Regions from separate parts of the Micromonospora sp. NPDC005979 genome, predicted to be linked through region 1. Evidence: riboswitches for the same ligand, from Rfam matches in the RefSeq annotation. Region 1 holds a riboswitch; the other holds the start of a gene.

Evidence for each region. A riboswitch is a leader RNA that binds a small molecule or an ion and turns the genes downstream of it on or off. The one in region 1 is predicted to bind thiamine pyrophosphate.
Region 2: another riboswitch for thiamine pyrophosphate. It lies ahead of thiE (thiamine phosphate synthase); the one in region 1 lies ahead of ABZ272_RS19065 (ECF transporter S component).

The regions. Positions count from the first base shown of each region.
Region 1 covers NZ_JBEXUR010000011.1:2,225-16,314, reverse strand. Annotated here, with positions in the region: gene ABZ272_RS19150 (glycine--tRNA ligase) at 1-794, opposite strand, end outside; gene ABZ272_RS19145 (hypothetical protein) at 909-1,388, opposite strand; gene ABZ272_RS19140 (antibiotic biosynthesis monooxygenase) at 1,412-1,753, opposite strand; gene ABZ272_RS19135 (hypothetical protein) at 1,783-2,040, shown strand; gene ABZ272_RS19130 (metal ABC transporter substrate-binding protein) at 2,095-3,045, shown strand; gene ABZ272_RS19125 (metal ABC transporter ATP-binding protein) at 3,042-3,803, shown strand; gene ABZ272_RS19120 (metal ABC transporter permease) at 3,806-4,672, shown strand; gene ABZ272_RS19115 (metalloregulator ArsR/SmtB family transcription factor) at 4,721-5,020, shown strand; gene ABZ272_RS19110 (Fur family transcriptional regulator) at 5,017-5,415, shown strand; gene ABZ272_RS19105 (GNAT family N-acetyltransferase) at 5,412-5,855, shown strand; gene ABZ272_RS19100 (hypothetical protein) at 5,938-6,546, shown strand; gene ABZ272_RS19095 (hypothetical protein) at 7,161-7,328, shown strand; gene ABZ272_RS19090 (acyl-CoA dehydrogenase family protein) at 7,552-9,474, opposite strand; gene ABZ272_RS19085 (DUF6328 family protein) at 9,672-10,175, opposite strand; gene ABZ272_RS19080 (SIS domain-containing protein) at 10,295-11,044, opposite strand; gene ABZ272_RS19075 (AAC(3) family N-acetyltransferase) at 11,041-11,847, opposite strand; gene ABZ272_RS19070 (alpha/beta fold hydrolase) at 11,871-12,701, opposite strand; TPP riboswitch at 12,810-12,914, shown strand; gene ABZ272_RS19065 (ECF transporter S component) at 12,992-13,579, shown strand; gene ABZ272_RS19060 (ABC transporter ATP-binding protein) at 13,679-14,090, shown strand, end outside.
Region 2 covers NZ_JBEXUR010000008.1:277,401-291,490, reverse strand. Annotated here, with positions in the region: gene ABZ272_RS16290 (aldo/keto reductase) at 1-561, shown strand, start outside; gene ABZ272_RS16285 (hypothetical protein) at 754-1,287, opposite strand; gene ABZ272_RS16280 (ThuA domain-containing protein) at 1,357-7,071, opposite strand; TPP riboswitch at 7,492-7,601, shown strand; gene thiE (thiamine phosphate synthase) at 7,596-8,219, shown strand; gene thiO (glycine oxidase ThiO) at 8,216-9,310, shown strand; gene thiS (sulfur carrier protein ThiS) at 9,310-9,510, shown strand; gene ABZ272_RS16260 (thiazole synthase) at 9,507-10,286, shown strand; gene ABZ272_RS16255 (thiamine phosphate synthase) at 10,283-11,029, shown strand; gene thiD (bifunctional hydroxymethylpyrimidine kinase/phosphomethylpyrimidine kinase) at 11,026-11,811, shown strand; gene thiC (phosphomethylpyrimidine synthase ThiC) at 11,829-13,421, shown strand; gene ABZ272_RS16240 (hypothetical protein) at 13,512-14,090, opposite strand, start outside.

The DNA of each region.
Region 1 (14,090 bases):
ACGGTGCGCTTCGAGTAGTGCGACAGCTTCTCGGCCGGGTGCTCGTACAGGCGCAGATTGTCCGCCGAGAGGCCAAGGTCGAGGTACCAGTTCCAGCGCTCCTGGAGCCAGTACTCGTGCCACTGCTCGTCGGTGCCCGGCTCGACGAAGAACTCCATTTCCATCTGCTCGAACTCGCGGGTCCGGAAGATGAAGTTGCCCGGGGTGATCTCGTTACGGAACGACTTGCCGGTCTGCGCGATACCGAACGGCGGCTTCTTGCGGGCCACCGTCTCGACGTTCTTGTAGTTGACGAAGATGCCCTGCGCGGTCTCCGGGCGCAGGTAGTGCATGCCCTCGTCGCTCTCCACCGGGCCCAGGTACGTCTTCATGAGGCCGTTGAACATCTTCGGCTCGGTGAAGGTGCCCTTGTTGCCGCAGTTGGGGCAGTTGACCTCAGCGAGCGAGGTGGGCGCGTGGCCGTGCTTGGCCTCGTACGCCTCCTCGATGTGGTCCGCCCGGAACCGCTTGTGGCAGAACTGGCACTCGGTGAGCGGGTCGACGAACTCGGCGATGTGGCCGGACGCCTCCCACACCTTGCGGGCCAGGATCACCGCGGAGTCGAGGCCGACGACGTCGTCGCGCTGCTGGACCATGGTCTTCCACCACTGCCGGCGGACGTTCTCCTTCAGCTCCACGCCGAGCGGACCGTAGTCCCACGCCGACCGGGTGCCTCCGTAGATCTCGCTGGAGGGGAAGACGAAGCCTCGGCGCTTCGCGAGGCTGACGACGGCGTCGATACGGTCGGCTGGCATGTTTCCTCCTACGCCGGCTGGCGGTCGGCGGGGGCGAGATGTGGATGGAACGGTCGGTTCGGAACAACGGTACGACCACCGTCGCCCCGAGCCCAGCAGAATACCGGGGGCGGGTCAGCTCACCCCGCAGACCTCCATGCCACCGGTCTGACCGTCCTGACCCAGGCTGACCTGCTGACGTTCCCGGTCGCCGCCGGCCAGCGTCACGTCCACCGGCACGGTGAGGTTGGTGGTGTCCACCTCACCCACCCGGAACGCGGTGACCTGCGGCTCGGCGGCCGCTCGCCGCTCGAACTCGGGGCGGGACTCGCGCCGCTGCGCGTCGTCGCAGAGCTGGTCGTACGCCCGGCCGTAGTTGCGCTCGACGAGCGCCTGGTAGTAGTCGCCGGTCACCGTGCGGCCCTGCTCGCGTACCGCCTGCACGCCGCTCACGGCCAGGCCCACGATGGCCGTGCCACCTCCGCCGCAGCAGAGCAGCACGGCGAGGGCGCCGACGCCGAGGCCGATCCAGAGCCGGGTACGACGCCCCTCGGTGGGAGGCGCGGCGAAGGGAGGAGCCACACCGGGACCGGGCGGCGGGGCGGGTGCGGTCATAGGAGCAGGGTAGTGCCCGAGTCTCAGCGGTAAGGACCTGCCGCCCGATCACTCTCGGCGACCACCACGGCTCCGCCCGGCGCGGCGCTGGCCAGCGCCTCGTACGCGGACGGCTCGTCCACCGACTCGGCGAGCAACGGCACCGCGCTCACCTTGACCTCGAACGCGCCCAGTGCCCGCCGGTAGGTGCCGACCGACTCCCACTCGGTGACCAGGGACCAGTACCGGGGGTCGTCCAGGGCCCGGACCAGTTGGCCGCGCAGGTAGCCGGGGCAGGCGGCCAGCGCGGTCAGGGCGGCGTGCGCCCGTTCGGTGAAGCCGTCGGCGACATCGACGTCGACCACGAACCGGTTGGTCACCAGCACCGGGGGTTCCTCCTCGTAGAGTCTGTGGGATGCAGCGTACGCAGCGCCCTCTGCTGGCCCGGCTGGCCGGGGCGAACCCGACGTCGGTGTTCCTGCTCACCCTGGTGGTGGTGCTGGTGGCGTTCTTCACGCCGGGGGTGGTCGGCGGCCTGTTGACGCTGGCCCTCGCCGCCGCTCTGATCGCCCTGTTGGTGACCACCTGGCCGGTTCAGGCGCCGCAGACGAGGGTGCTCCGGCTGCTGATGCTGACTCTGCTGGTGACGGTGGGCCTGGCGAAGCTGCTCTGACATGCAAGCATGCGTTTTTGACAATCATTGTCGTTACCACGGACAGTTGGCGACATGAGCAACCGCACCATGTCCCGCGTCCTGGCCGCCGCCGCGACCGCCCTGATCGCCCTGGGCGCCGCCACCGGCTGCTCCACCGGCGGCCCGGCCGGCGCCGATCCCCAACGGGTCGACGTGGTGGCCGCGTTCTACCCACTCCAGTTCGTCGCCGAGCGCGTCGGCGGCGACGCCGTCCGCGTCACCAACCTGGCCAAGCCCGGCGCCGAGCCGCACGACCTGGAGCTGAGCCCACGCCAGGTCGGTGAGATCACCGAGGCCGAACTGATCGTCTACCTCAAGGGCTTCCAGCCCGCGGTGGACGAGGCGATCGCGCAGGACGACGACGCACCCGTGTTCGACGTAGCCAGCGTGCAGCCGCTGATGGACGCGAGCTCCGGCGGCCACAACCACGAGGGCGACGAGGAGGGCGAGGAGGGGCACGGGCACGCCAAGGACCCACACGTCTGGCTCGACCCGATCCGGCTCGCCACCATCGGCGACAAGCTCGCCCAACAGCTCGGCACGGTCGATGAGAAGCACGCCGCCGACTACACCGCCCGCGCCGCGGCCCTGCGCGCCGACCTGACCACCCTCGACGGCGAGTTCACCAAGGGCCTGGCGACCTGCCAGCGACGCGAGATCGTGACCAGCCACACCGCGTTCGGCTACCTCGCCGACCGCTACCACCTCGACCAGGTTGGCATCACCGGGCTCAGCCCCGACGTCGAGCCCTCGCCCCAGCGGCTCGCCCAGGTCATCGAGGAGGCGAAGGAACACCACGCCACCACGATCTTCTTCGAGGCGCTGGTCAGCCCGAAGGTCGCCGAGACCATCGCCGGTCAGGTCGGCGCGAAGACCGCGGTGCTCGATCCGATCGAAGGACTCGCTGCGGGCAGCGACGCCGACTACTTTTCGGTGATGCGTACCAACCTGCAGACCCTGCGGACGGCGTTGAGCTGCTCGTGAGCACACCTGTCATCACCGTGGAGCACGGCGCGGTCGGCTACGAAGGCCGCCCCGTTCTCCGGGACGTCTCGTTCACCGTGACCGCCGGGGAGGTGGTCGCGGTGCTCGGGGCCAACGGCTCCGGCAAGTCCACGCTGATCCGCACCATCCTCGGCCTGGTGCCGCTCAGCTCCGGCTCGATCACCCTCTTCGACCGGCCGTTGCGCCAGTTCCGCCAGTGGCAGCGCATCGGGTACGTCCCACAGCGCCTCGGCGCCGGGTCGGGCGTGCCCGCCACCGTCCGTGAGGTGGTGGCCTCCGGCCGGCTGGCCCGCCGGGGCATCCTGCGCCCTCCCGGCGCCGCCGACCGGGCCGCCGTCGACGCGGCGCTGCGGGCGGTCGGGCTCGCCGAACGGGCCACCGATCCGGTGTCCACCCTCTCCGGCGGACAGCAGCAGCGCACCCTCATCGCCCGCGCGCTGGCCGGTAAGCCGGAACTGCTGATCCTCGACGAGCCCACCGCCGGAGTGGACGCGGCCAGCCAGGAGGCGTTCGCGGGCGCGTTGCGCGACTTCGTCGCCGACGGCGGGACGGTGCTGCTGGTGGCCCACGAGCTGGGCCCGCTGCGACCGGTGATCAGCCGGGCGGTCGTCGTCCACCAGGGCGGCATCTGTCACGACGGCCCGGTTCCGGACCCGGCCGGCCACCACGCCGAGCCCGATCACGACCACGTGCACCCGCACGGTCCCGACGAGCCCGCCGGGCTGTGGAGCAACTGACGATGGAACTCTTTCAGTACCCCTACATGCAGCGTGCCCTGATCGGCGCGCTGGTGATCGGCCTGGCCGCTCCGGCGCTCGGCATCTACCTGGTGCAGCGCCGACTGACGCTGATCGGCGACGGCATCGGCCACGTGGCGTTGACGGGTGTCGGCGCAGGCCTGCTCCTGAACCGCTCACCGGTGCTGGTGGCGGTCATCGTCGCCACCGTCGGCGCGATCGCCATCGAGCTGGTCCGCGCCCGCGGGCGTACCTCCGGCGATCTGGCCCTGGCCCTGCTCTTCTACGGCGGCATCGCCGGTGGCGTCCTGCTGGTCGGCCTCTCGGACGCGACGAGCGCCAACCTCAACGCCTACCTGTTCGGATCGCTGCTCTCCACCTCGACCGACGACCTGATCACCGTCGGAGTGCTCGGTGCGGCGATCCTGATCACCATGATCGCCCTGCGGCCGGCGCTTTTCGCGATCAGCCACGACGAGGAGTACGCCCGCGTCTCCGGCCTCCCGGTGCGCACGCTCAACCTGCTGATCGCGGTCACCACCGCGGTCACGGTGACCATCGCGATGCGGGCCGTCGGCGTGTTGCTGATCAGCGCGCTGATGGTGGTTCCGGTGGCCGCCGCCCAGCAGGTCACCCGGGGCTTCCGCAGCACGATGACCGCCGCCATGGCGCTCGGGTTCCTCGCCGCCGGCTCGGGTGTCTGGGTGGCCGCCAGCGCCGACACCCCGCCCGGGGCCTCGGTGGTGCTGCTGGCCATCGCCTCCTTCCTGGTGATGGCCGTCGCCGGGACGATCTGGCGTAGGCGGCACCGCCGCACCGCGCCGGCGCTCGTACCAGCCGTGGAGCCGCACGAGGTCGTCCTCGACTAGGGCCTGGCCGGATCGGCGGATGTCGGTGGTATTGGTTACCGTTGCAAGATGACCAGCGCAACGGGCTACGAGGGTTTCGACGGAGCCAGCGAACTGCTCCGAGCCCTGTCCGCGCCCATCCGGCTGGCCATCGTCAGCGAGCTCGCCGACGGCGAGCGGTGCGTGCACGAGCTGGTGGAGAAGCTGGGCGCCGCGCAACCGCTGGTCTCCCAGCACCTGCGGGTGCTGCGCGGCGCGGGCGTGGTGCGCGGCTCGCGTCGAGGTCGGGAGATCGCCTACAGCCTGGTCGACGAGCACGTCGCGCATATCGTGGCGGACGCGGTCAGTCACGCGGGGGAGGGATCATGAGCGAGAGCGGCGCCGCCGTACGCAACACCCGGCAGCGCTCGGCGGTGAGCGCGCTGCTGGGCGAGATGGACGGCTTCCACAGCGCCCAGGAACTGCACGCGATGCTCCGGCAGCGCGGCGAGCGGGTCGGCCTGACCACCGTCTACCGCACCCTCCAGGGGCTGGCCGACGCGGGCGAGATCGACGTGATGCGCCCGCCGGGCGGCGAGCACCTCTACCGCCGGTGCAGCGAGGGGCACCACCACCACCTGGTCTGCCGGGCCTGCGGGCGTACCGTCGAGGTCGCCGGCCCGGCGGTGGAGAGCTGGGCGGACCGGGTCTCCGCCGAGCACGGGTACGCAGATGTCAGCCACACCCTGGAGATCTTCGGCACCTGCCCGACCTGCGTCCGATGACGGGCCTTCGGTTCACTCCCGTCCAGTCCGCGGGCACCGAGACGGCGCTGCGCGACTGGCAGCACATCCACAACTCGATCATCCCGACGGCGCCCCTGTCCGCCGACGAGATCGCCGCTCGAGCCCAGCGCCACATCCTCGAGGTCGCGTACGCCGACGGGGTGGCCGTGGGCTGCTCGACCGTACGCCCCCCGGCGCCCGACGCCGCGACCGTGATCGCCCGGGTGCTGCCCGGGAGCCGCCGGCACGGCTACGGGGAGCAGCTCTACCAGCGCGGGCTGGCCCGGGCCCGTGAGCTGGGCGCGCAGACGATCGAGACCGTCGTCCTGGCGTCCAACGACGGGGGCCTGCGGTTCGCCCGCCACCACGGCTTCGTCGAGACCGACCGGTACGTCCTACCGGGCGACACCATCGCGTTCGTGGACCTGCGGCTCGCCTGATCGACGGCTGGCTCCCGCCCTCCGGTCCGGCCACCGAATCGACGGGTGCCGGCCCGTCGTCGTTCGTGGCACGCTGTCCGACGTGAAGATCTACGCCGATCGGTTTCCGACCGCCGTCCGTCAGTTGCTCACCGACCTGCTCGTCGTCGTCTGGGTGTACGTCGCGATCCGCGCCGCCCTCTGGCTGCACGACCTGGTGCAGAAGCTCGCCGTACCCGGGCAGAAGCTGGAGGGCGCGGGCAGTGGCCTCGCCGACAACCTCGCCGACGCCGGCGGCAAGGTACGCCGGGTACCGCTGGTCGGTGACGAACTGACCGCACCCTTCCAGCGCGCCGCCGACGCCGCCCGAGGGCTCGCCGACGCCGGCCGGGAACAGCAGCACCTGGTCGACCAACTCGCCCTCGCCCTTACCGTCGCGGTGCTGATCTTCCCGCTCGGTCTGGTGCTCTTCGGTTGGCTGCCGCTGCGGCTGCGCTGGATGCGTCGCGCCGGCTCGGCCGCGAAGCTCGCCGCCGTACCGGCCGGACGGGACCTGCTCGCGCTCCGCGCGCTGGCCACCCAGCCGCTGGGCCGGCTCACGCGGATCGCCCCGGACGTCGCCGAGGCGTGGCGACGCGGCGACGACGACACCGTCGACGCCCTGGCCGCGCTGGAGCTACGCCAACTAGGCCTCCGCAACAAAGCCCGCTAACCCCCCACCCCTCACCCCACGCCCCTCAACCCCGGCCCACCAACGCCCTCCCCCACCCACGCCCTCGCGCCCACCCACGCCCCACGCCCACGCCCCACGCCCGCGCCACGCGCCCACCCACGCCCCACGCCCACGCGCCCCACGCCCACGCGCCCCACGCCCCCGCGCCTACCCATGCGCCTACCCCATGCGCCTACGCCCGCGCGCCCACCCTCGCCCACGCCGACGCGCCCACCCTCGCCCACGCGCCCACGCGAGCCCGCACCTCGCCCACCCGCGCCAAGCCCTCGCCCACGGGTGCACCCTCGCGCCCCCTCTCCCCCGCCCCGCTCCACCCTCGCCCGCGCCCCCGCTCGTCGATCATGGAGTTCTGGTGGGTGACAAAGCACCCCTCAATCCCTATAACAGGCACCACAACTCCATGATCGACGAGGTCGGGCGGTGACCACCCCGCGATCTTGCACTTTCTGTGGTGACGTAAGGGGCATACCGTCCTGAGTTGACAACCGAAAGTGCAAGATCGGCGCGAACACTCGGGGCGGGAACACGGGGCGTGGGGTTTGGGGGTGTGGCGGCGGCTCGGGGGTGCGGGTACAGGCCGTTAAGGTCGTCGGGTGTTCTACTTCCTGATCGTCATCGCCGTCCTGCTGCTCGGCTACGCCGCCGTCCTGGTCTCCTTCGTCCGCCGGGGCAAGAAGATTCCACCTGCGGCGTACCTCGCCCTGGCCGGGCTCAACGGTCTGATCTTGGCCGGGGTGCTGGCCTGGGCGGTCGCCCGCTGACGTGCCCCACCGCACCGCACCGCACCGCACCGCACCGCACCGCACCGCACCGCACCAAGATCGTGCTCGAACCAGGAAGTAGTGGCCTCGGGGTCGCAGGGATGCCACTGAATCCAGGATCGAGCACGATCTTGCGGGCCGCGATCGTCCCCGCCAACGCCGCGATCGTCCCCGCCAACGCCGCGATCGTCCCGCCGATGGGTCGGGGACCTGTCGCGAAGGCCTACGGCTTCGGGGGGATGCGGCGGCGGACGTCCTCGGCGGTGGACGGGCCGGGCTCCCAGCGGGCCACCCAGGGCAGTTCGGCGGACGGGGTGACGACGCCCTCCTCCACGCTCGCGTAGCGGCCCGCGAGGATCCGCTTGGCGGCGGCGGTGTCGACCGAATCGGTGTTGTTCCAGAGGGCGGCGAACAGGGCGTCCACCCGAACGCGGGCCTGCCGGCAGAACAGGTCGGCCAGTTCGACGTTCTCCGGGTGGGTGTCACGTTCGGCGGTCGCTCGCACGCAGACGGCGGACATGGCGAACAGCTCCGCGCCGATGTCCACGACGCGCCCGAGGAACGCCTGCTTGCGCTCCATCTTTCCCTGCCAGCGCGACATCGCGTAGAACGTCGAACGGGCCAGCTTGCGCGAGGAGCGTTCCACCTGGCGCAGGTGGCCGGCGAGGGGACCGAACTCGGCGTACGCCGATGGGCTCTGGCCCTTGCCGACCGTGAGGGTCGGCAGCCACCGCGCGTAGAACGCTCCCGCCCGGGCGCTGGCGCGGGCCTTGCGGCCGAGCCCCGCCTCCGGGTCGATGATGTCGCCGGCCACCGACAGGTGGGCGTCGACGGCCTCCCGGGCGATCAGCAGGTGCATGATCTCGGTGGAGCCCTCGAAGATCCGGTTGATGCGCAGGTCGCGGAGCACCTGCTCGACGTTGGCCGGGCGTTCGCCGCGGGCGGCCAGGGAGTCGGCGGTCTCGTAGCCGCGCCCGCCCCGGATCTGGACCAGCTCGTCGGCGATCTTCCAGGCCATCTCGCTGGCGTAGAGCTTGACCAGCGCGGCCTCGATCCGGATGTCGTTGCGGTCGTCGTCGGCGAGCAGGCAGCACAGGTCGAGCATGGTCTCCATGCCGTACGTGGTCGCGGCGATGAAGGAGAGCTTCTGGGCGACGGCCTCGTGCTCGCCCACCGGCCGTCCCCACTGAACGCGGTCGGCGGCCCATCCCCGGGCCACGTGCAGCGCCCACTTGCCGGCGCCCACGCACATGGCCGGCAGCGAGAGCCGGCCGGTGTTCAGCGTGGTCAGGGCGATTTTGAGGCCCTTGCCCTCGCCGCCGATGACGTTCTCGGCGGGAACGAACACGTCGTGGAAGCGGGTCAGGCTGTTCTCCAGGCCGCGCAGGCCGACGAACTCGTTGCGCCGTTCCACGGTGATGCCGGCACTGTCGCCGTCCACCACGAACGCGGTGATGCCGCCGCGTCGACCGTCGGCGGCGGGCACCCGGGCCATCACCACCAGCAGGGTGGCCACGGTGCCGTTGGTGGCCCAGAGTTTCACGCCGTTGAGCCGGTAGCCGGTGCCGTCGTCGGTCGGTTCGGCGGTGGTGGCGAGCCGGGCCGGGTCGGAGCCGACGTCCGGCTCGGTGAGCAGGAACGCGGAGACCTCACCGGCGGCGAGTCGGGGCAGGAAGCGCTGCTTCTGCTCGGCGGTGCCGAACATCTTCAGCGGTTGCGGCACGCCGATCGACTGGTGGGCCGAGAGCAGCGCCCCGATCGCCGGGCTGGCCGAGCCGGCCAGCATCAGGGCCCGGCAGTAGTGCAGGTTGCTCAGCCCGAGGCCGCCGTACTTCCGGTCGATCTTCATGCCGAACGCGCCGAGGTCGGCGAGGCCGTGGAAGACGGAGTCGGGGATGGAGGCGTCCCGCTCGATTGCCGCGCCGTCCACCTCGGAGGTGATGAAGGAGCGCAGCTGGCCGAGGAACTCCTCGGCGCGGGCCACGTCGTCCGGGTCGGACCGCGGCCACGGGTCGATGAGGTCGAGCCGGAACCGGCCGAGGAACAGTTCCTTGCCGAAGCTGGGACGGTCCCAGGTGGACTCGCGGGCGGCCTCGGCGACCCTGCGGGCCTCCTTCTCGGAGACCTGTCCGGCTTCGGCGGGCAGCGGTGCGGCGGTGCCGGCCGAGGCACCGGGTTCGGGGGCAGGACCGGATTCGGGGCCGTCCGGTGCCGGTCGGCCGTCCTGTGTCGTGGTCACGGCTGCCCCCTCGAAGCTCGGTGCGGCTGCTCGACGTGTGCGACTAACGCCACGCTACCCCCGGTTGTTACCCAGGGGTAGCGTGGCGTGAACATCGACGGAGGTCAGCCGACGGTGAGCGTGTCCGGGTCGTCGTCCTCGTCGTCGATGTCGTCGTCACCCCAGTTGCGCCGGGCGAACGGCAGAATCACCCAGAAGACGAGGAACCAGAGCCCGGCCAGCGCGCTCAGCACGAAGGCGATCGGCCGGTCCAGCACGAAGTCGGTGATCAGCAGCACCGCGCTGACCATGGCGATCAACATGAAGCCCAGGCCGCCGGTCGCCATGCGGTGCGCGAACCGCACCAGTTCCGGCTTGCGCCCCTGGCGGAACAGCGCCCGGTGGAACGCCACCGGCGAAATGATCATCGCGGTGGCGGCGGCCGCGGCGAGCAGGGCGACGATGTAGACGTCGCGCTGGAACTCGCTGGTCCGGGTGAAGCCGTTGCTGAACGGCAGGGTGAGCAGGAAGGCGAAGAGGATCTGCACGCCGGTCTGGGCGACCCGCAACTCCTGGAGTAGGTCGGCGAAGTTACGCTGCCAGCGTTGCTTCTCGGTCTCCTTGGACACGCGCTACCTCCGGTGCGACGGTACTGCCGACGGTCCTGGCCGCCGGCAGCAACGCCAATGCCCCACCCGACCGAGCGCGAAACAGGCTCACGACACCTGCCGTTCATCGCGCGGCAACGTCAGGAACCGCGACGGATCCGTCCGGCGTACCGGGCCTCCAGCGCGTTGTTGTGCGCGTCCCCGTCCGGGATGTTCGCCGACAGGTAGACCGGGGGCCGCTCCCCCACCGCGAGCAGCCGCGCCACCACCTCCACGGTGATCTGCTGGGCCAGCAGCGCGGCCGTGATCGAGGAGACCGCGCCGACCGCGCCCCCGTCGGGCAACGGCAGCGTCGCGTCGCCGTACGGCGCGCCGTTGTCGAGCACCACGTCGGCGAGGTCGGCCAGCTTGCGCCCGGACGGGTGGCGGGAGGTCATCCGGCCGGAGTGCTGTGCCGAGGTGATCGCGACCAGCTGGTGACCCCGTTCCTTGAGCAGCGTGGCGAACTCGACCATCGCGCCGTTGACCCCGGAGTTCGAGGCGAGCACGAAGATGTCAGCGGGCCGTACGGGAGCCAACGCCCAGAGCCGGTGCGCCACCGCCGGGTCCCGTTCCAGTAGCGGCCCGAGCACGTCGGCCGGCTCGCCGCCGAGCAGCACCAGGTCCCGCAGGGCGATCCGGTTGGTGGGTACCAGCCCGCCGGCCCGGCCGGCGATCTCCATGGCGAGGGCCTCCGAGTGCCCGGTGCCAAAGGCGTGCACCACCCCGTCGGCGCGTACCGCGTCGGCGATCAGGTCGGCGGCCCGACCCACGGCCTCGGCCTGGCTGGCGGCCACCCGGGACATCGTCTCGGTCACCACCCTCAGGTAGTCCTCGGCGCTCACCGTCATACGTCCTCCGTCCGTCTGTTGCGGGCGAACCACCGCACCGCGAAGTCGACCGCCGCCCGCTGGCGTACCAACCTCGCCGTCCCGGCGCCCACCGGGCCGACGCGGACCACCGTCGTGGCGTCGAGGTCCCGGCCCAGCGCGCCGAAGTCGCTCTCGTCGAGCCGGACGTCCTGCCACCAGACCCATTCCCGGCCGCCGTCGGCGGTCCGCACCGCCGCGCCCAGTCGCTCGCGGACGAGGGCGGGACGGCGGTACTCGGCCAGGTGCAGCGAGGTGTTGACGCTGTGGTCGACTCCGAGCAGCAGCACGTCGGCGTCCAGGTCGTAGAGCCGGGCCAGCGGTGAGGCCTCGCCGAGCATGTCGGCCAGCGCGTGCCCGGCGACGACCTGCCCGGCCGTCGGGCCGAGCGCCGCGAACGACACGTGGGGGTGGGTGCTGCGGAGTGCCCGTGGCCAGCAGCGGACCGTCTCGGCGAGGACGCCCATGTGGCGGCTCGGCGTGACCGCCGGGTCGAAGCCGGGCATCTCGGCGCGGATCAGCGGCCACCAGTCCACCGGCACCGGCGGGTTCCGCCACTGCGCGGGGTCGCTGTTGTCGGGGGTGTGGGTGGGCACCACGATCGTGCCGTCCGGGCCGAGCGCGTCACGCAGGGCGAGCACCAGCGCCTGCGGTCCGCCGCAGACGTAGCCCAGCGGGCGCATCCCGGCGTGCACCAGCACCGTCGATCCGGGGCGTACGCCCAGCAGGCGGAGTTGCGCGGCGATCGACCGGCGGGTGCTCGGCCCGCCGACGGGAACGGTCACAGCTCTCCCCCGCCCGGCACGGCTCAGGCCGTCCCGGCGACCCGCGCCAGGACCGCCTCGGCCAGCGCGGCGGGCGCGGCGTCCGGGATCCAGTGGCTCACCCCGGCCAGGGGTACGAAGCGATAGTCGCCGGTCACGTGGGCGGCGCACGCCTCGGCGGCGGTCCGGCCGATCGCGACGTCCCGATCGCTCCACACGTAGGTGGTCGGTACGGCGACCGGGCCGACGGCGGCCAGGTCGGCGCGGGACATGGCCCGGTACCAGTTCAGGGCGGCGGTGAGCGCGCCCGGCTCGCGCATCGGCTCGGCGTAGCGGTTAACCCGGGTGGCGTCGCCCACCCCGCCCAGCAGCTTGCGCAGCGCCGTCGCGTGCCACGCGAGCAGCACCTTCTCGGCCTTGCCCGGCTTGCGGAACAGCGCGATGTACGACGACCGGGCCTTCTGCTGGCCGTCCGTGGCGAGCGCGTGTGCCATGGCCGCCGGATGCGGCACCGACACCGCCGTCAACGTACGGACCCGCTGCGGGTGCGCGGCGGCCACCGCCCAGGCCACGACCGCGCCCCAGTCGTGGCCGACGAGGTGCACGGCGTCCAGACCGAGCGCGTCGAGCACCGCGACCGCGTCGGCGACCAGCTCGGGAATCCGGTACCCCGCCACCTCGGCGGGGCGCGCGCCCGGCGAGTAGCCCCGCTGGTCGAGGGCGTAGGTGCGCAGGCCGGCGGCGTGCAGCGGCGGCACGACCTCGTCCCACTCGCCGCTGTGCTGCGGAAACCCGTGCAGCAGCAGGACGGGGACGCCGTCGGACGGGCCGCCGGTGCGTACCTCGAATGTCAGACCCCGCGCGTCGACCTGCATGATCGTCAGCCTACCCAGCCGTCGTCGCGCCGACCCGGATGCGCCGGCCACGGTGACGCCCTGCTGGGCTGTTACCCCTGGTCGGTGCTAGCGTCAGCGAGACAACTTCACATCCGACAGGGGAGCGCACAGCGCTGAGAGTGCGGGCACGCCCGCAGACCCTCGAACCTGATCTGGGTAATGCCAGCGCAGGGAGTTCGGTCGACCTCCAGCCGCGCCGTGGGTCCGGTGCCACCGGACGCGCGGCGTGCGTCTTCTCCTGGTTCGTTTCACTGAACTGGGAGCACAGCATGGACAACACCACCAACCGTTGGCGCACGATCGACATCGTGGTCGCCTCGGTGATCGCGGTCGCCTTCGGCGTCATCTTCTGGGCCTGGGGCCTGGTCTGGAGCGCCACCGAGGGGGCGTTCGCCTTCTTCCCGCCGGCGCAGACGCTGATCTACGGCGTGTGGCTGATGCCGGCCGTGGTCGGCGGGCTGGTCATCCGCAAGCCCGGCGCCGCGCTCTACTGCGAGACGGTGGCCGCGGTCATCTCCGCGTTACTGGGCAGCCAGTGGGCCGGCACGGTCATCCCGCAGGGCATCGTGCAGGGAATCGGGGCCGAGCTGGCGTTCGCCGCCTTCCGGTACCGGTCGTACCGCCTGCCGACCGCCGTGCTGGCCGGCGCGCTGACCGGCCTCAGCGCGGCCCTGTTCGACTTCTTCGTCTGGAACGCCGAGTACGCGCTGGGCGACTACCGCATCCCGTACGCGCTGCTCACCATCGTCAGCGCCACGATCATCGCGGGCGTCGGCGGCTGGGCGCTCACCCGCGCCCTGGCCAACACCGGCGCCTTGGACCGCCTCCCATCAGGCCGAACCCGCGCGCTGGTCTAGAACCTGCCCTTACCTCGTTGATCAAGAGGTTGGCGTCACCGCGAGGCGGAATTCTGACGCGAACCTCTTGATCAACAGGGGGACGACCCGGGAGGAGGGGTGGTGGGGGTACTGCTGCGGGGTTTTGGGTGGCGGCACGCCGGGCGGCGGGCCTGGGCGCTGCGCGGGGTTGATCTCCGGGTGGCGGACGGGGAGCGGGTGCTGCTGCTCGGGCCCTCCGGGGCCGGCAAGAGCACCCTGCTCGCCGCGCTCGCCGGGCTGCTGCCGGAGGACTCCGGTGAGCAGGAGGGCACCGTCGAGATCGACGGGCTCGACCCGCGCAAGGGCCGGGAACGGGTCGGCATCGTCTTCCAGGACCCGCAGACCCAGTTGGTCATGGCACGCAGCGGCGACGACGTCGCGTTCGGGTTGGAGAACCGGGGCGTACCCACGGACGAGATCTGGCCGCGCGTCGACGAGGCGCTGCGGCGCGTCGGCTTCCCGTACCCCCGCGACCGCAACACGGCCGCCC
Region 2 (14,090 bases), on a different contig from region 1:
GGTACGCCGATCGACGAGACCCTCGCCGCGCTGGACGACCTCGTCCGTGACGGCAAGGTGCGCTACCTGGGCAACTCCAACTTCGCCGGCTGGCAGATCGCCGACGCGGACTGGGTCGCGTCGTCAAACGGCCGGGCCCGCTTCATCAGCGCGCAGAACCACTACAGCCTGCTGGAGCGCTCGGTCCAGGCCGAGGTGATCCCGGCGTGTGAGCGGTTCGGCCTCGGCATGCTGCCGTTCTTCCCGCTCGCCAACGGCCTGCTCACCGGCAAGTACAAGCGCAGCGAGCAGCCTCCGGCCGGCAGCCGGCTCTCCGGCGGCGGCCGGTACGCCGACCGGCTCGCGGCGGCCGACTGGGACACCATCGAGGCCATCGAGGCGTACGCGAACGAGCGGGGTCTGAGCATGCTCCAGGTGGCGATCGGCGGCCTGGCCGCCCAGCCCGCGGTGACGTCGGTGATCGCCGGCGCCACCAGCGCCGAGCAGGTGCACGCCAACGCCGCCGCCGGCACCTGGGAGCCCACCGACGAGGACCTGACCGCCCTGCGCGACATTCTCTGAGCCGGACACGTGCCGGTTCCGTTGCTCGACGGCGCGCGCCGCGCTTGATCCACTCGCGTTCCTTGAAGTAGGGGTGACCTGTTGTGCGGGACACCCCGACTTCGGGGAAGCCGAGTCGATCACGAGCCGGTCAGACGGCGACGGGCCGGGCCGCTCACAGCGGCCCGGCCCGGTTGGTGAAACGCCTGTCGGTCAGGTGGTGGTGCGGCGGCGGCCGAACAGCATGGCCACCCCCATCGCCACGGCGACGACGAACAGGCCGGCCGCCGCGTACGGCCACCAGCCCGCGCCGCCCGCGCCGTCAGCCGTTTTGGTCACCGCGACCGGCTGCGGCGGGGGCGGAGACTGCGCGGCACGGGCCTGCACCGTTGCGGTGGCCTCACCCGGCAGCGGGGCGGGGGAGTTCACCTTGACCTTCCAGGTGCCGGCGGTGAGCACCGGGCCGCTGCTGTAGAAGCCCTGCCCCTCGGGCTGCGGCTCCAACTGCACCGGCCCGATTTTCTGCCCGTCCGGGCCGGTGGCGGTGAGGACCAGTCGCACCACCCGGTCCAGCCGACGCCCATCGGGGTAGGTGGCCTGGATGGTGACCCCTTCGGCGCCGTCGCCGGCCACCACGAGTTTGAGCTTGTCGGCCTGAGCGGCCTGAGCGGCCGCCGGGGCAGCGGCGAACACTGTCAGGGCCAGTCCGACGAGGACGGCGGCGACCGCCGTGCGGATACGCGTCACGGACGTCTCCTCCCTAATGAGGGAGGCCCCTCCCCGACGCCGGAGCGTCGGAGAGGGGCCTCGATCGGATCAGAGCTGGCGACCGGGTGCCAGCCGGGTGGCGTCGCCACCGAGCCGTCCCGTGCCCTTGACCGGCTCGCCGTCATTGGCCTTGACGCCGGCCTTGCTGGCCGTACCGCCGAGCCGCACGATCATGGCGTCGGCGTCCCGGGTGAGGGTGTCCCGGATCTCGGCCTCGGCCACCAGGGTGGCGTCGGTGGCGAGGTCCCGGAACTGGGTCAGCTGCTTGATCGCCTTGTTGTCGTTGCCGGCCGCCTCGGCCTGGCGGGCCGCGTCGAGCTTGGCGGTCAACTGCTTGTGCGCCTTGGCCGACAACCGCCCCGTCGCCTTGAACCGGTCCAGCAGGAACTGCATGTCCCGGAACGAGGTGGTGACGAAGAACCGGACGTTCGAGGTCGTCTTGTTGCCGGCCTTGTCGGTCGCGGTGACGGTCAGCTCGTGCAGGCCGAGCGACAGCTCGTACATGGCCTGCAGGGTGCCGCTGGCGTACGTGTTGCCGTCGAGCTGGCCGACCACGGACGCGATGCCCGAGGTCGGGTCCACGGCCTGCCAGGACACGCGGACGTCCTGGCTGTCGCCGTAGAGCTGGCCGTCGGCGATGCCGGAGACCAGCAGCGTCGGCTTGGTGCCGTCGATCTTCAGGATCGCCGACTTGAGCGTCTCGACGTTGCCCGCCTTGTCGGTGGAGCGGTACAGCAGCTCGTGCTGCCCGTCACCGTTCACCTCGACCGGCGTCGTGTACGGCGTCCACGCGCCACCGTCCAGCGACCACTCGACCGTCTTGATCCCGGAACCGGCGTCGGTCGAGGCCAGCACCACCGGGATCGTCCCGTTGTGCCAGCCCGCGTCGTTCGCCGGGGCGAACGTCGCCGTGGTCACCGGCGCGGTGGCGTCGATCTTGACCGTGACGGTCTTCGTCGACTCCACGTTGCCGGCCTTGTCGGTCGAGCGGAAGCGCAGCTCGTGCTCGCCGTCACCGCTGATCGCCACCGGCGCGGTGTACGCCGTCCACGCGGTGGCCCCGTCCAGCTGGTACTCCGTGCTGGCGAGCCCGCTGCCACCGGCCTCGTCGGCGGCGGTCAGGGTGACCGTCACCGGGCCGGTGTACCACCCGTCGGTGGGCGTGCCGGACACCGCCGCGGTGGTGACCGGCGCCTTGTCGTCGGCCACCTTCGTGCTCAACCGGAAGTAGTCGAACGCGGCCGTCTTCGACGCCGTCTGGTTGGCGCCGAGGGTGAACAGACCCACCTTCGGGGTGGCGCCCACCGCGCTGTTGGTAAGTGCCTCCAGCGTGGTCCAGGTCGTCCCGTCGGCCGAGTACGACGCGGTGAAGGTGTCGCCCACCCGGGCCAGGCGCAGGTACCACACCGCCGAGGTGAGGCTCGTCGCCTCCGGCTGCGGGCTCTGCACCGTCCCGCCGATCTCGCTGCGGAACTCGATCCGCCGCGTGACCGCCTGGCCGGCCTGGTTGTCCGCGATGAAGTCGAACTTCAGGTAGTTGTCGTCGTCGGCCTGCACGAGCAGACCGGCCTGCTGGTACTGCTCGTTCAGCAGACTGCCGTCGACCTTGGTCTCCAGGGTCCAGTCGCCCGAGGGCGCGGTCTGGAGGATGAAGTTCTTCGGCCCGGTGTTGTCGGTGCCGTAGATGTCACCGTTCGGCACGTCGATCCGCAGCGCGCCGTCGGTCACCCGGTAGCCGTTCGGGTCCTCCCGAACGATGGCGTCCCACCGGCACTTGTCCAGCGTGGTGCCGGTGAACTCGTCCGACGGCTCGACCGGGCCGGCCGGGGCGTCCGGCGTGACCACGAACGAGTCGAACGCGGCGTCCACCACGGGCGCCTCGGTGCCTCCGTTGAGCGCGAAGACCCCGATCCGCGGGTTGGTGATGCCGGCGAGCGCGGCCGAACGGCCGACCGGGGTGAACGTCTGGCCGTCGCCCGAGAAGGCGGCGGTCAGGTTCGTACCGTCGCTGGTGACCCGCAGGTACACGGTGTCACCCGCCGGCGCGTTGGCGGCGTCGGCGGCGTCGTTGCGCGGCGTCCCGGCGGTCTCCCGGATGAACTCCACCCGACGGCTGCCGTTGTAGAGCAGGTCCACCTTGGCGTAGTTGTCGTCGTCGCCGTACACCAGCAGGCCGGCCTGCTGGTAGTTGGCCGTCACCGGGAGGGTGACCTTGGTGGTCATCTCCCAGGCGCCGGTCGGCGCCGCCTGGAGTACCAGGTTGGTGGCGTCGTTGCGGGCGCCGTATAGGTCACCCACCGAGGTGGGCAGCTTCAGCGCGCCGCCGCTGAGCGAGTAGAGCTGGTTCTCCCGGACCACGGTGGTCCACCGGCTCTTGTCCAGCGTGTTGCCGTTGAAGTCGTCCGAACGCGCCCCGAGGCAGGACGTGTCCGGAGCGTTCACCCGCACCGGCACCGTGGCGTACGACTTGGCACCCTTGCTGTCGGTCACCGTGAGGGTGGCCGTGAAGGCACCGACACTGGTGTACGTGTGGCTGGCGTCCAGGGTGGACGCCGTACCGCCGTCACCGAAGTCCCAGGCGTACGTCAGCGGGGTGTCACCCTCGGCGTCGGTGGCCGTGCCGTCGAAGGCGACGGTGAGCGGCACGGTGCCCGTGGTCGGGGTCGCGGTGGCGGTGACCACCGGCGGCCCGTTCTCGGTGACGCCGCGACCGACGAAGTCCATCCAGTTGACGTTGAACAGCGAACCCGTTCCGCCGTTCGGGTCGCGGGCCACGAAGTACAGCCCGCCGCTCGCGGCACCGGTCACCGGCGCGCTCACGTCCGTGTACGTCTGCCACCCGCCGGTCGCCGGAACGGTGGCCGTGGCCACGACCGGTCCGTCGACCGCACCGGCGTGGACCTCGATCCGACCGCCAGCGGCGGCCGAGGCGGCCCGGAACCGGATCTCGGTGATGTTGGTGAGGTTCGCCGGAACGACCGACCACCAGTCGCCGTCCTCGATGAACGCGATGCTCTGACCGCCACCGGCGGTGTCGGTCGCGGCCTCGCGCTGCACGCCGGCGTCGCCGCCGCCCGTGCTCACCGGGGTACGCCCGGTGGCGGTGAAGTACTCGGCCTGCTTCTGCTTGGGCTGCAGGATCTCGATCTGCCGGCCGGTGAGCGCGCCGGAACCGCCCGCGCCACCCTTGTCGGTGTAGGTGGCCTCGAAGACCGCGAACACGTTCGCCTCGGCGCCGTGCCCGGAGGCGAGCGACGTCTGGACCGTGCCGGTGCAGCCGGTGTGCTGCTCCAGCGGGTGGGCGTGCTCGTCGTGACCGAGCAGCACCTGGAGGTTCACCTTGGTGCAGTCGATCTGCCCGTCCTCGGGGTCGGTCACCTTGACCGTGTAGCGGACCTGGTCACCCCAGTTGAAGAAGCCACCGTCCGGCGGGAACTCGATGGTCACCGTCGGCGCCGTGTTACCCACGGTGACCGGTACGTTGGCCACCGCCGTGCGGCCCTTCGGGTTGGTCACGGTGAGCTGCGCCGTGTAGTTGCCCGCCGTGGCGTACGTGTGCGTCGGGTTGGCCTCGGTGGAGGTCTGCCCGTCACCGAACGCCCAGGCGTAGGTGAGCGTGCCACCGTCCGGGTCCCGAGAGCCGGCGCTGGAGAACTGCACCGTCAACGGGGCCGGACCCGAGGTCGGGTTGGCGGCCGCCGCCGCGATCGGCGCACGGTCACCGGCGGTGTAGTCGATCCGGTAGACCCCGGAGTTGTCGTTGTTGCCGCCGAAGCCGCTGCCCCACTCGATCAGGTACAGCGCGCCGTCCGGACCGAACTCGAAGTCCATCGGCCGGATCATCGACATGCCGGGGAGCAACTGGTTGATGTCCACCAACGACTTGCCGTCGGCGGTCATCTGCATCGTGTACATCTTGTTCTGGTTCCACTCGCCCAGCAGCGCCTTGCCGTCGAAGTAGGCCGGCCACTTGCGGGTCGAGTTGAGGTTGGCGTCGTACCGGTAGGCGGGGCCGCCCATCGGCGCGCCACCGCCACCGATCTCCGGGTACCGCGCGTCACCGGCGTAGCCGTAGTCGACGGTGGCCGGGACGACCGGCGGGAGGTTGGTCAGGCCCGTGTTGTTGGGCGAGTTGTTGACCGGCGCGGCGCAGTCGAACTTCGGACCGCTCGGACCGGACGGGAACGTGTAGTCGTTGTACGCCTCGTTCGTGCCCGTGCAGTACGGCCAGCCGTAGTTGCCGGGGGTCACGACGTTCCACTCGACCAGACCCCGCGGGCCTCGGTCCGGGTTGTTCGAGTTGGCGTCCGGCCCGTAGTCACCGACGTACAGCGTGTCGGTCTTCGGGTCGGTGCCGATCCGGAACGGGTTGCGGAAGCCCATCGCGTAGATCTCGGGACGGGTCTTCTCGGTGCCCGCCGGGAAGAGGTTGCCGGACGGGACGGTGTACGTGCCGTTGTCCTCCGGGTGGATCCGGAGCACCTTGCCGCGCAGGTCGTTCGTGTTGGCCGACGTGCGCTGCGAGTCGTAGTCCTGGCGACCCGGACGCTCGTCGAGCGGCGCGTACGCGTTCGACTCGAACGGGTTGGTGTTGTCACCGGTGGCCAGGTACAGGTTGCCGGCGCTGTCGAAGGTCATGCTGCCGCCCGCGTGGCAGCAGGTGTTGCGCTGGGTGTCGACCCGCAGCACCTGCTTCTCGCTCGCCAGGTCGATGGTGTCGCCGGTCACGGTGAACCGGGACAGCAGGTTCCGCGTGACGTTGTCGTTCGGGGCGTAGTACAGGTACACCCACTTGTTGGTGGCGAAGTCCGGGTCGAGCCGGATGCCGATCAGGCCGTCCTCGTTGCCGGTGAAGACGTCCAGGTCGACGGCGGTGACGGTGTTGCCGGTGTCCGGCTTGATGATCTGCACGCGACCGTCGCGCTCGATGTAGAAGACCCGCCCGTCGGGGGCGATGTCCAGCTCCATCGGGTTGCTGGTGTTGCTGTCCAGCGTGACCTTCTCGAAGTTGGAGGTCTTCGACGCGCCGCAGTCGGCGTCGACCACGCCGGCCGCCGTCTGGATGCCGCCGAGCAGGTGCTTGAGGAACTCGGGCTCGGCGTACGACTCACGGGTGTGCCCGCCGCCGGTGTACCAGGAGCGGCCACCGTCGAAGTCCTGGCACCACGCCGTCGGGTGGTCGGCGCCCATCGCGCCGGCGCCCGGGGTGTAGCTCTTCTCGTCCAGGCTGGCCAGGACGTGCACGTCCGACCGGGGGTTGGTCTGGAAGTTGTACCACTCGTCGAACCGGGACCAGCGTTCCGGCAGTCCGGCGGTGGACGGGTGGGCCGGGTCCTCCACCTTGACGGTGGCCTGCTGGTTCTGCGGGTGGTTGGCGAAGTACGCGCCGACCAGGTCGCCGTACCAGGCCCAGCTGTACTCGGTGTCGGAGGCGGCGTGGACGCCGACGTAACCGCCGCCGGCCTTCACGTACCGCTCGAAGGCCGCCTGCTGGTCGGCGTTGAGGACGTCGCCGGTGGTGGAGAGCCAGATCACGGCCTTGTACTTGGCGAGGTTGGCGTCGCTGAACGCGGCGCCGTCCTCGGTGGTGTCCACCGTGAAGCCGTTGGTGGCGCCGAGCTGCTGGATGGCGGCGATGCCGGTGGGGATGGCGTCGTGCCGGAAGCCGGCGGTCTTCGAGAAGATCAGGACGGAGTAGGGGTCGGCCGCTGCGGCCTTCGGCGCCTTCGGCGCCGCCTGGGAGAGCGGAGCCGCGACAGGCACGTCTCGCGCGGGGATCTGCGCTCCGGACGGAGCCGCCTGCGCCGGGGACCCGATGAGGGCCGTCGACGTCAGCGCGAGGGACAACAGGGTAGCGGTGAGTGGTAAACGGGCACGACGAGAACGGGACACGCCGCCTCCAATGTCGCGGTGGACAGGGATCGCGGGGCCGGCTCGCCGAAGACCGTCCCAGATGGAGCCGGTGGGGACGCCGTGCCAGGGCGTCCACGCCGGCATTTTGTCGAATCGCTGAACAAATTAGTTCTGCTGCATCGATGTCCGGCAAGATGCCGGCGGGTAACGGTTCTGCAACGGCGGGCGACATTCCGAACAGGACAGGAGAAAGCACCCCGATCGATGCGTCGCCTCGGGGCCGACGACCCACCCTTGGCAGAGGAGGCCGATCTGTCGTACGGTGACACCCAAGTAACCCACGGGAGCCCGGTGTACCGGGCTGAGAGGGGGGCTGACAGCCCCCGACCGTCGAACCTGATCCGGGTAATGCCGGCGCAGGGAGGAGCGTTGCCGTGCCGTCCCTTGGACGACTGCATCTGATCACCGACACCCGACCCGGGCGCGATCCCCTCACCGTGGTCCGGGCCGCCCTCGCGGCGGCCCACGCCGACCTCGTCGTGCAGGTCCGGGTCCAGGACTCCGCCACCGACCGCGAGGCGTACGACCTGGCCGCCCGGGTGCTCGCGCTGTGCGCGCCGTACGGGGCGACGTGCCTGGTCAACGACCGACTGCACGTGGCGCTGGCGGTCGGCGCCGCCGGTGGACACGTCGGCGCCGACGACCTGCCGGTCGCCGCGGCCCGGCACGTGCTCGGCCCCACCGGCGTGCTGGGCGTCACCGCCCGCGCGCCGCGCGGCGCGGTCGAGGCGGTCGTCGCCGGGGCCACCTACCTCGGCGTCGGCCCGTGCCACGCCACCAGCACCAAGGCCGGCCTGCCCGAACCCATCGGGTCCGTCGGGGTACGCGACGTCGTCGACGCTGTCGACGTGCCGGTCATCGCGATCGGGGGAGTGACCGCCGACCGGGTGCCGGCGCTGCGCGCCGCCGGGGCGTACGGGGTGGCCGTGGTCGGGGCGGTCTCCTCGGCCGCCGATCCCGGGCGGGCGACCGCCGACCTGCTGCGGGCGCTGGCGTGACCCGCGCCGACGTGGCGGTGGTGGGCGCGGGCCCGATCGGGCTGGCGATCGCGTGGCGCTGTGCCACCCGTGGACTACGCGTCGAGGTGCACGACCCGACTCCCGGGTCGGGGGCGTCGGCCGTCGCCGCCGGGATGCTCTCCCCGGTCGCCGAGGCGTACTTCGGGGAACGGCGACTGACCGAGCTGCTGGTGGCCTCCGCCGCGCGTTGGCCCGCGTTCGCCGCCGAGTTGACCGAGGCCAGCGACGCCGCGATCGGCTACCGGACCGAGGGCACCCTGATGGTCGGGCTGACCGGCGACGACCTGGCCGAGGCCCGCCGGCTGTGGGCGTACCAACAGGGTCTGGATCTGCCGGTGACGCCGCTGCGCCCCAGTGAGCTGCGCGACCGCGAGCCGGCGCTCGCGCCCCGGGTGCGCGGCGGCGCGCTCGCGCCCACCGACCACCAGGTCGATCCCCGGCGGCTGGTGCCGGCGCTGCGCACGGCCGCGCGGCGGGCCGGCGCGGCGTTCGTGCCGCGGCCGGTCCGGCGGTTGTCCGATGTGGAGGCCGGGGTAACCGTGGTCGCGGCCGGTTGCGGCGCGGCCGCCCTCACCGGCCTGCCGGTGCGGCCGGTGAAGGGCCAGATCCTCCGGCTGCGCGCGCCCGGCGGCGTCGCGCCGGGCTTCCGGCACGTGATCCGGGGGTACGCCGACGGCGAGCACGTGTACCTGGTGCCCCGCGCCGACGGCGAGGTGGTGCTCGGCGCGACGGTCGAGGAGCGGTCGGACACCACCGTCACCGCCGGCGCGGTGCAGCGGCTGCTGCGCGCCGGTGTCGACCTGCTGCCCGAACTGACCGAGTACGACCTGGTGGAGGCCGTTGCCGGGCTGCGCCCCGGTACCCCGGACAACGCGCCGATCCTCGGGCCGCTGCCCGGCCGGCCGGACGTGCTGGCCGCCACCGGGCATCACCGGCACGGCATCGTCCTGACCCCGGTCACCGCCGAGGCGATCACCGACCTGGTGCTCACCGGAACGCCCGACCCGCTGCTCACCGGCTTCGGCGCCGACCGGTTCGCCGGCCCGGGAAGCAGTTTCGAGGAGGAGTGATGGAGCTGACGGTGAACGGAGCCGGGCGCAGCGTTCCCGGCGGCGCGTCGGTGGCCGACCTGGTCCACGACGTCGCGCCGCACCAGCGTGGCGTCGCGGTCGCGGTCAACGGCGAGGTGGTGCCCCGGGCCGGCTGGCCGGCCACGGAGCTGCGCGACGGCGACCGCGTCGAGGTGCTCACCGCCGCGCAGGGCGGGTGAGCGGCGTGCCCTTCGAACTGGGTGGGGAGACGTTCGCCTCGCGGTTGATCCTCGGCACCGGCGGAGCCGCCAACCTGCACGTGCTGGAGCAGGCGATCCGGGCGTCCGGCACGGAACTGGTCACGCTGGCGCTGCGCCGGGTGGACACCGCGCCGGGCACCGGCGGCGGGCTGCTGGACCTGCTGGACCGGTGCGGCGTACGGCTGCTGCCGAACACCGCCGGCTGCCACACCGCGACCGAGGCGGTGAAGGTGGCCCGGCTGGCGCGCGACGCGTTCGACACCGACTGGGTGAAATTGGAGGTCATCGGCGACGAGCGGACGCTGCTGCCCGACGGGGTGGAGCTGCTCCGCGCCGCCGAGGAGCTGGTCGCCGACGGTTTCACGGTGCTGCCGTACACCAGTGACGACCCGGTGCTCGCCCGCCGCCTCGCCGACGTGGGCTGCGCCGCGGTGATGCCCGCCGGAGCGCCGATCGGCTCGGGACTCGGCATCGGCAACCCGCACCACATCCGGCTGATCCGGCAGAGCGTGGACGTGCCGGTGATCCTCGACGCCGGCATCGGCACCGCCTCCGACGCGGCGCTCGCCATGGAGCTGGGCTGCGACGCCGTCCTGCTGGCCAGCGCGGTCACGCGGGCCGCCGATCCGGTGGCGATGGCCACGGCGATGCGGTACGCCGTCGAGGCCGGCCGCCTCGCGGCGGGCGCGGGCCGGATCGCCCGACGCTTCCACGCCCTCGCGTCCACCCCCGACGAGGGAAGACCGAACCTGTGACGGGGTCGCCGCCGTCGGGGGTCGTCCTGCTCACCGATCGGCTGGTCGCCAGGAGCGGTCTCGAACGGGTCGTGGCGGAGGCGGTGGCCGGGGGAGTGCGCTGGGTCGTGCTGCGGGAGAAGGACCTGCCCCGCGCCGAGCGCGCCGCCCTCGCCGTCGAGCTGCGCGCGATCCTCGCCGACGCCGGCGGGACCCTCATCGTGGCCGGCCCCGACCCGCTGGGTGGCGACGCCGTCCACCTGCCGGCCGCCGGCCCGTACCCGCCGCCACCGGCCCGCCTGGTCGGCCGCTCCTGCCACAACGAGACCGAACTGAACCGCCTCACCACCGAGCACTACGCCACCCTCTCCCCAATCTGGCCCACCAGCACCAAACCCGGCTACGGCCCACCCCTCGAAGCCGCGGGACTGCGGAAGCTGGTCCAGGCCAGCCCGGTCCCCGTACTGGCCCTCGGGGGAGTGGAAACCCCAGAGCAGGTAACCGCCTGCGTCGAGGCAGGAGCCAGTGGAGTGGCAGTCCTAGGCGCCCTCATGCGAGCCGAGGATCCGTCTGCGACAGCACAACTGCTGACCAGCGCCTTTGAAGAGGCGGTCACCCAGAAGGTCCTGAAAGGCCGGCACGGGCGCACGGAGGTCCCCCGGTCAGGGCTGCGGCCGACCGTGCCCACGCAGGGATCAAGCCTGACCGCCCGGAGTGGGCACGGTCGGCCGCAGCCCCAAAGCGCAACCAAAGAGGAGAGATGACCCCGAAAACCACCCTGACAATCGCGGGCTCAGACTCCGGCGCCGGCGCAGGCATCCAGGCGGACCTCAAGGTCTTCGCGGCGCTCGGCGCGTACGGCACGAGTGTCCTCACGGCGGTCACCGCGCAGAACACCCGGGGTGTCGACGCCGTCCTGCCGTTGCCACCGCGCACGGTCGCGGAGCAGTTGGACAGCGTGCTCGCCGACTTCACCGTGGGCGCGGTCAAGACGGGGATGCTCGGCACTCCGGCCGTCGCCGACGTGGTGGCTCAGGCCGCCCGGGACGGCCGGTTGCCCCAGCTCGTCGTCGATCCGGTGCTGGTCGCGACGAGCGGCCACCGGCTGGGCGTGGTGGGTGCGGTGGAGCGGCTGCTTCCGTACGCGCGGGTGGCGACGCCGAACTGCGCGGAGGCCGCGGCCCTCACCGGACGCGGAGTGGACGACGTGGCGGGGATGGTCGTGGCCGCCGAGGCCCTCGCGGCCGGCGGCCCGGAGTACGTGGTGGTCACCGGCGGCGACGTCGCTGGGGACGAGGCGGTCGACGTGCTGTGCGGCGGCGGTGTCACCACCCTGCTGCGCGGTCCCCGGGTGGACACCCGGCACACCCACGGCACCGGCTGCTCGTTCTCGGCGGCCATCGCCGTGCGGCTGGCGCTGGGCGATCCGGTGCCGGCGGCGGTGCAGGTCGCCAAGGAGTACGTGTTCCGCGCGCTGACCGGCGGGCGGGGCTGGGAGCTGGGCACGGGGCGCGGGCCGCTGGATCACTTCGGCTGGTCCGCCTGATCACCAGGGAGGTTGTCATGCAGGCACGAGGCAAGGTGTACGTCGAGGGATCGCGGCCGGATGTGCGGGTGCCGTTCGCGGAGGTGGCGTTGACCGGTGACCATCCGCCGGTACGGCTCTACGACACGTCCGGCCCGGGGTCGGACCCGGCGGTGGGGTTGCCGGCGCTGCGTGGTCGATGGATCGCCGAGCGCGGTGACGTGGCCCCGGTGCGGGGCGCGGGCACGCCGCTGGCCGGCGCGGACGGTCGCCGGCCCACGCAGCTCGCGTACGCGCGGGCCGGGGTGGTGACGCCGGAGATGGAGTTCGTGGCGATCCGGGAGAACGTCGACCCGGAGCTGGTCCGGACCGAGATCGCCGCCGGTCGGGCGGTGCTGCCGCTGAACGTGAACCACCCGGAGTGCGAGCCGGCGATCATCGGCAAGGCGTTCCTGGTCAAGGTGAACGCCAACATCGGCACGTCGGCGGTCAGCTCGTCGGTGGCCGAGGAGGTGGAGAAGCTGACCTGGGCGACCCGGTGGGGCGCGGACACCGTGATGGACCTGTCCACGGGCAAGCGGATCCACGAGACCCGGGAGGCGATCGTGCGCAACTCCCCGGTGCCGATCGGGACGGTGCCGATCTACCAGGCGCTGGAGAAGGTCGGCGGCGACCCGGTGAAGTTGAGCTGGGAGGTGTTCGCCGAGACCGTCATCGAGCAGGCCGAGCAGGGCGTGGACTACATGACGGTGCACGCCGGGGTGCTGCTGCCGTACGTGCCGCTGGCCGTGGACCGGGTGACCGGGATCGTCTCCCGGGGCGGCTCGATCATGGCGGCCTGGTGCCTGGCGCACCACGAGGAGAACTTCCTGTACACCAACTTCGCGGAGCTGTGCGCGATCCTCGCCCGCTACGACGTGACGTTCTCGCTCGGCGACGGGCTGCGCCCCGGTTCGATCGCGGACGCCAACGACGAGGCGCAGTTCGCCGAGCTGCGCACCCTCGGTGAGCTGACGAAGATCGCCTGGGAGCACGACGTGCAGGTGATGATCGAGGGCCCGGGTCACGTGCCCATGCACAAGATCAAGGAGAACGTGGACCTCCAGCAGGAGTGGTGCCACGAAGCCCCGTTCTACACGCTCGGGCCGCTGACCACCGACATCGCGCCCGCGTACGACCACATCACCTCGGCGATCGGCGCGGCGATGATCGGCATGTTCGGGACCGCCATGCTCTGCTACGTCACCCCGAAGGAGCACCTCGGCCTGCCGGACCGGGACGACGTGAAGGCCGGCGTGATCGCGTACAAGATCGCCGCCCACGCCGCCGACCTGGCCAAGGGGCACCCCGGCGCGCAGGCGTGGGACGACGCGCTGTCGAAGGCGCGGTTCGAGTTCCGCTGGGAGGACCAGTTCAACCTCTCGCTGGACCCGGAGACCGCGCGCTCGTACCACGACGCGACGCTGCCGGCCGAGCCCGCGAAGACCGCCCACTTCTGCTCGATGTGCGGCCCGAAGTTCTGCTCCATGAAGATCACCCAGGAGCTTAAGGAGTACGCCGCCCGCGGCATGAAGGACAAGTCGGAGGAGTTCGTCTCCGGCGGCGGGAAGGTCTACCTGCCGCTGGCCTGACGTTTGGCATGGTCAACCCCGGGTTCCGGGAAGTCGGGGCGTCCTGGCCGGCAGGAAGGCCCGGCTTCACGTAACCCGGGGTCGATCGGGTCAGTCGCGGTGGTGGCGGCCGGTGGAGCGCAGCGAGCGACGGCCGCTCTCCTGCTCGGGCTCGTTGTCGGTGACCGGCTTGCTGAGGCCGGCGACCCAGTCGACGAACTCCTCGTCCTGCGAGGGCAGCGGCTCCGCCGCATCGGGCGCGGGCCGGCTCTCCTCGTCGGCCCGCACCCGGTTACGCCGGAACAGGCCGCCGAGCCGCCCCCGCCGGGCGGACCGCCCGTCGTCCGTGGACGTCCGAGCGGGGTCGTTCGCCGGCTCGGCGCTGCCGGCGGTGGTGGACGCGTCCCCCTGCTCCGGTACGACCGGAGTGATCGACGGCGGCACGATCGACCTCGCCAGGGCGGCCATCGCCCTGGCCTGGTCGGCTCGGTCGGTCGTACCGGTGGCCTGGTCCGGCGTGCTGACGGCTGGTCCGGCGGTGCCGGCGGGCGGTGCGCTGGTGTTCTGGTCCGGCGTACCGGTGCTCTGATCCGATGATCTGGCGCGGCGGGTGGTGTCGAAGGCGTCCCAGGTGGGCACCCGGCTCAGGTCGGGCAGGGGCGCCCGGTGCCGGAAGCGGGGCGTCCAGTC